2 regions of the Priestia megaterium genome follow, and region 1 is predicted to be linked to the other one. Evidence: riboswitches for the same ligand, from Rfam matches in the RefSeq annotation. Region 1 holds a riboswitch; the other holds the start of a gene.

What was found. A riboswitch is a leader RNA that binds a small molecule or an ion and turns the genes downstream of it on or off. The one in region 1 is predicted to bind ZMP and ZTP.
Region 2: linked by a shared signal. The riboswitch ahead of CEQ83_RS04080 (glutamate/serine transporter AimA) and the one ahead of CEQ83_RS11825 (phosphoglycerate dehydrogenase) in region 1 are both predicted to bind ZMP and ZTP.

The regions. Positions count from the first base shown of each region.
Region 1 is NZ_CP023317.1:2,360,351-2,363,778, reverse strand. Features, by position in the region: gene CEQ83_RS11830 (hypothetical protein) at 97-558, opposite strand; gene CEQ83_RS11825 (phosphoglycerate dehydrogenase) at 683-1,882, opposite strand; ZMP/ZTP riboswitch at 2,051-2,129, opposite strand; gene htpG (molecular chaperone HtpG) at 2,340-3,428, shown strand, end outside.
Region 2 is NZ_CP023317.1:781,541-784,968, reverse strand. Features, by position in the region: gene CEQ83_RS04080 (glutamate/serine transporter AimA) at 130-1,725, opposite strand; ZMP/ZTP riboswitch at 1,782-1,860, opposite strand; gene CEQ83_RS04075 (cupin domain-containing protein) at 2,247-2,846, shown strand; gene CEQ83_RS04070 (DUF3311 domain-containing protein) at 3,202-3,405, shown strand; gene CEQ83_RS04065 (sodium:solute symporter family protein) at 3,405-3,428, shown strand, end outside.

The DNA of each region.
Region 1 (3,428 bases):
CTCGTCGACTGCTGGTGTATAAACGGATTGTTTTTTGACTTTATATTCCGATGCTTTTTTTATCCGTCTACTATCCCTTCTTAAAGTAGTAATCACCTATTCTTTTGTAGTCATAAAATGAAGAATCTTTACCTTTTTTTCACAATACTCAATAATTTCATAACAGGTTGTGAGGATATCATGTCTAGACAGTTCTATTTCATCCAATACAAACTTTGAAAGCTGCTTTTGCAGAACCTCCAGCTTTTTGCTGTCTTCTTCATCGATCCACAGTCCTTCCGTAATACATACATCTGCTAGTTTGTTAATAGATTGAGCCGTCCAGTTTAAGCCGGCTGAAGAAACGGTTATTGTCAGTAAATCATTTTTTATAGCTAAAATAACCTGACACACATGGGTATAGGCATCAACTTTCTTTTGGATAAATGCTTTGCGAAGCTCTTGCTTGTATTGCTCTTTCGACATCGCTATAGCTACGACAGACGTAATGAAAGTTCCTGCCAGCGCGATGAGCGACCCTATCAAAATTCCTATCATTTCTCCTGACAAAACGTTCACCTCTTTAAAGGTATTTCTATATGCTATGGGAATGAAGGAAATGATATGAGGATAAGCACCATGTAAAAACAGCCCTAACTTAGAAAAGTTAGGGCTGAAACACTAAAATAGGATGATAACCAAATTAGATAATACGACTTGTAATAATTCCTTCAATTTGACCAATTTTTTCTTCTAGCTCAGGCACAATCTCGTCACTTACTTGATTGTCAATATCGATCATTGTATACGCATATTCACCGCGGCTTCTGTTCACCATATCTGCGATGTTTAAATTGTAGTTTGAGAATACTTGCGTAAGTTGTCCTACCATATTCGGTACGTTGTGATGGAAAGCAGCTACGCGTTTTTTCCCAGTGTAAGGAAGAGATGCATTCGGGAAGTTCACTGAATTTTTAACGTTTCCTGTTTCTAAGAAATTTTTCACTTGACGTGCTGCCATTACCGCACAGTTTTCTTCTGATTCTTGAGTTGATGCCCCTAAATGAGGAATTGGCACAACATTTTTCATGTTCAAGACATTTTGATTTGGGAAATCTGTAATATATCGACCAACTTTTCCACTTTCAAGAGCAGCTTTCATATCTTCTTCGTTTACAAGCTCACCGCGTGAGAAGTTCAAAATATGAACATCTGGTTTCATGATGCTAAACGTCTCTTTATTGAAAACACCTTTTGTATCGTCCGTTAATGGAACGTGAACCGTAATATAGTCAGATGCTGCAAATAGTTCTTCTAGAGACATTGCACGCTGTACGTTGCGAGACAAATTCCAAGCTGTATTAACAGAAATGAATGGATCAAAACCAATTACGTCCATATCTAAATCAAGCGCGTCGTTTGCTACAAGAGCACCAATTGCACCTAAACCAATAACGCCTAATGTTTTACCTTTGATTTCTTTTCCAACAAACTGTTTTTTACCTGCTTCAACTAACTTAGGAATTTGATCACCTTGGCCGTCTAATCCTTTTGTCCATTCAACTCCAGCAAATAAGTTACGAGAAGAAGCCATAATTGTAGTTAAAACCATTTCTTTTACTGCGTTTGCATTAGCTCCTGGCGTATTAAATACAACGATACCTTGCTCCGTGCAAGCGTCCACCGGTATATTGTTAACCCCTGCTCCAGCTCGTGCAATAGCTTTTAAATTTTGGTCAAATGCCATGCTGTGCATGTTAAAGCTACGCACGACAATCGCATCTGGATTTTCGCTGTCGTTGTCAATTTGATAACCTTCTTGATTAAAAACATTTAGACCTTTTTGTGCAATGTTGTTTAATGTTTTGATTGTTTGTACTTTTTCTAATGTTAATGTGCTCATTTTGTACTCTCCTCTGATTATCATCGTAGTTTTACATGTTTTTACCTTTGGATAAAGGAACTTCATTTTTAATTTTTTTAAAAGTCTGGTTTTTTAGCCTACATGTCTGATAACTTCTATATCCTCTCCCCCTAAACAGAAAGAGGTAAGAGATATGTATTAATCCCTTACCTCTGCCCAGGCGAACGGCTACGTCACTATATGCTTCCTCACGGTTATCCGCGTTTCGCCAGTCACATATAGTCTTTGAAATTAAGTATATTCTAGCAAACTCTTTCAGAACGTTCAACCTTTTTTTAAAAGTTTGCTTTTTTCAGTCTAATTTTTAATCTCTTTGGTGAATCTCCTAATATATTGACAAATACCCTAATACATGTTAAATAAAAAGAGTGATTAGCACTCTATCTATTCAAGTGCTAATTATTTTGTAAGCCCTATTTGGAAAGGAGAACTTCTTATGTCAAAAAAAGAATTTAAAGCCGAATCAAAGCGATTATTAGAGATGATGATTAATTCCATCTATTCTCAAAAAGAAGTATTTTTGAGAGAACTTCTATCAAATTCAAGCGATGCAATCGATAAAATTTATTACAAAGCTTTAACAGACGACTCCTTGCGTTTTAACAAAGAAAGCTATTACATAAAAGTAACACCCGATAAAACTAACCGTACCTTAACCATTACGGATACTGGAATTGGCATGACGCAAGAAGAGCTTGAAAGTAGCTTGGGCACAATTGCGCGAAGCGGTTCCCTTGCGTTTAAAAATGAAAATGAAACAAAGGACGGACACACGATTATTGGCCAATTCGGCGTTGGGTTTTACGCAGCGTTTATGGTGGCAGATGTCGTAACGGTGATTAGTAAAGCGTTAGGCAGCGATGAAGCCTATAAATGGGAATCTACTGGTGCTGATGGTTATACAATCGAACCTTGCGACAAAGAAACGGTTGGGACTCAAATCATTTTAAAAATTAAAGAAAATACAGAAGATGAAACGTATGATGAGTATCTAGAAGAGTATCGTTTAAAAGAAATCATTAAAAAGTATTCAGACTTTATCCGCTACCCGATTAAAATGGACATAACGGAAAAACGGCCTAAAGAAGGTTCTGATAACGAGCTAGAAGATTATACAGAAGAACAAGTTATCAACAGTATGGTACCGATCTGGAAGAAAAATAAAAATGAATTGACTTCAGAAGACTATGAGCAGTTTTATTCAGAAAAGCGCTACGGATTTGATAAACCGCTCACTCACCTTCATATTAATGTGGATGGAACGATTCGCTACAATGCTGTTTTATTTATTCCAGAAAATAGTCCGTTTGATTACTACTCAAAAGAATTTGAAAAAGGGCTTGAACTGTATTCAAACGGAGTCTTAATTATGAATAAATGTGCAGATCTTCTTCCAGACTACTTTAGCTTTGTAAAAGGTATGGTAGATTCTGAAGATTTATCTCTTAATATTTCACGTGAAATTTTGCAGCAAGACCGCCAGCTTCAGCTGATTGCCAAAAACATCGGCAAGAAAATCAAAAAC
Region 2 (3,428 bases), 1.6 Mb from region 1:
CCAAATAAAGGTTCCCTCTGTGTAAATCATTAAACCTTAAAATCTATGTTTTTTACAATATTTTGATAAAAACTAAGTCTAAATTCTCCATTCATCTAAATAAAAACACGAGCACCGGCTCGTGTTTTTTTATTTAGATTTAAAATTTTCTTGATTGATTTGTTCAGCTTCTTTCATATATCGGTTAGATTTGCCACTTTTAATTCCCCAGTAATAAAAGGCTAATGATACGCAAGCAATCACTAGCATATCCCATCCGAAAGGTAAAATATTTTTGCCTCCGAATTTTTCGCTTCCTATGTAGGAAATAAAAATCATGCACGCTAAATAGATAAGCATCCAAGCCCCGGTTAAAAATTCTTTTTTAAAGCCCACCCATTTATTTTTCGCTTGGTAATAAAAATAAACTGGCAGGCCAATTGCCATAATAAAAATCACTTCACCTGTAAGTGGCCACCTTGCCCAGTAAAGCGTCAAAGAAGCAAAAACGAAGCCGCATGGCGCAATAACTGATGCCCCTTTTAAATAAAATGGACGGTAAAAGTGTGAAGCCGTTTTTCTTAATGTTATAAGCGCTACAGGGCCCATAATATAAGAGATAAGCGTCGCTACTGAGATCACTTCTGCTAAGACACCCCATCCTCTAAATAAAAAGAGAAACAAAAAGCAGGCTGCTAAATTTAGCCACATAGCTGGGCGCGGGACATTGTAAAGTGGATGAAGAGTACCAAATATCTTTGGCAAATATCCATTTTGCTGCATCCCGTATAACATTCTAGAAGTCGTTGCCGTATATGTAGCACCTGTGCCGGAAGGAGAAACAAATGCATCTGCGTATAACACAATTGTTAGCCAGTTAATTCCAAGCGCAATCGCTAAATCAGCAAAAGGAGAATTAAAATTCAAATGATTCCATCCATCCGCAATTGATGACGGACTTACTGCTCCGATAAAAACAATTTGTAATATAATGTATACAATTCCAGCAATAAAAATTGAACCAATTACAGCTACCGGAATCGATTTATTAGGTGACTTTGCTTCTCCTGCCATATTTACAGGACTTTGAAACCCATTAAATGCAAACACGATACCTGATGTTGCCACTGCCGTTAAAACACTCGCCCATCCGTAAGGTGCTACCCCATGCTCACTTGAAAAGTTCCCGCTATGAAAACCAGCAAAAAATAAAGCCCCTGCCGTTAAACCAGGAATAATTAATTTAACAATCGTAATAAATGAGTTTGCTTTAGCAAAGAGATTTACCGTCCAATAGTTCACAAAAAAGTAAATGAATAATAACAGAGACGCAACTGCCAACCCCTTGGACGTTAAAATGCCATTGTCTACTAATTCATGAGTCCAGCGAGCCCATTTCCACGGCCAAGTACTCATATATTGCACAGATGCAATAGCCTCCACTGTTATCGTTGAAGCGATTGAAATCCAGTTAGCCCAAGCAGCCAAAAATCCAATAAATGATCCGTGTGAATACTGAGGATATTTAACCATCCCCCCTGCTTGCGGAAACATCGCGCCCAGTTCAGCGTACGATAGGGCAATGGTCAAAATAACTACCATTCCAATAACCCATGAAAAAATAGCCGCTGGTCCTGCAATTTGAGCTGCTTTCCATGCTCCAAACAGCCATCCTGAACCGATAATCGAACCTATGCCTGTCATGGTTAAAGCAAATGTTCCCATCTTCCTTTGCATATTGCTCATCCAAATCTACTCCTCTTCCCTAGGAAAATAAAAAAAACACTTGCGAAATTTTCTCAAGTGTTTGCCCAGGCGCGCGGCTTATACGCTATATGCTCCCCCATGGTCATCCATGTTGCGCCAGTCACATATAGGAATATATTTTTTATCAGTATATAACATTCATTACTATTACTCAATACACAAAAATGTTTACATTACTTTTACAAAAGTAATGAATTATTCGTAAAATTCCGAATAAATCTTTTTAAAATCTCTTCCTAATTACAAAAAACAACTAAAACTCTAACCTTTCTTATTATTTGCTTCTTTTACTTCACGAGCATATCATCTTCTAAAAATTATATTAATATATATTATTCATTTACAAAATACGAATTAACATCTATATATCCATAGAATTCTTGCACTAGCCCCTTTACTTATATACAATATGAAGAAAAGATACTAAAGTAAACTGCCCACCACTTAGCTACGCTTGAAGTGGGAGACTTCTTTTTGGAAAACGTTAACACCTACATATCATGCACTTCGCAACGAATGAAGTACTTCGAGCAAACTTCTCTGTTTACGCAAGCAAAAAACAGGGAAAATTACGAAAAAAGATTGTTAGAGGGATGCTTATGAATTATGCAAATGTAAAAGTTCTTTATTTTGATGACGACGGAACCATTCCAAATCACCCTCGTCTTCCAGTTTTGTTGTATGAACACGTATTTATTAGTAAGAAAGAGAAAGTAGAGAGCATTTTTAATTCTCACAACTGGAAAAACAGCTGGGTAGGTGGCATATATGATTTTCACCATTACCACAGCAATTCTCATGAAGCACTAGGTGTAATTAGCGGATCTGCACGCTTAAAACTAGGTGGACATATGGGAGAAAATATCGTGGTGCATGCTGGGGATGTACTCGTACTCCCTGCAGGTACAGGACATATGCGTCTGCAGTCAACTGCTGATTTTAAAGTGGTTGGAGCTTATCCAGAGGGCATGGATTACAACTTACGAACAGGAAAACAAACTGATCGCCCTCACGTATTTGATGAAATTGCACAAGTACCTATTCCTACAACAGATCCTGTTTATGGCGACAAAGGACCATTGACAGAGTGGTGGAACTAGACAAGCACTTATTGTCTAGTTTTTTTATTTGCTCGTTTTTATAGCTTCCATAAATCTATATTTGAACATACAAATTCTTTTTCTTTAATGCAATAGCAATATACTTTATCTCATCGAGAAAACTACCTTTCTTCTTTTCCGTTCTTTTTTTGTTTCAAAGGCAACTGCGCTTAGGTTCTCCCCTGCTTTTTCTTCCCTAATCATTTCAAATATCTTCTTCTCATACCCTTTTTTTGTTTTTCTAAAAAAATTTTCGTAATTTATAACGAAATTTTCAAAAAACTTATTGCTTTACTATGTCAGACTTGCTATCATAGTGAACATTGTTAGATAAATTTTAGAGGAGGAGTAAAAATTGAACAGAAAATTCATAATATTTATTTTATTCATCATTCCGTTTATTGCTCAATTCGCTTTTTTACCTTTTGTAAATAACATTCATCCAATTATTTTTGGATTACCTATTTTGCATTTATGGTTATTTTTATGGGTCTTCTTAACGCCTGTGTGTACATTTATCATTTATCGTTTACAAAAATCTTGGGGGGACATTGAATAATGCAAGGAAATTTAACCGCACTT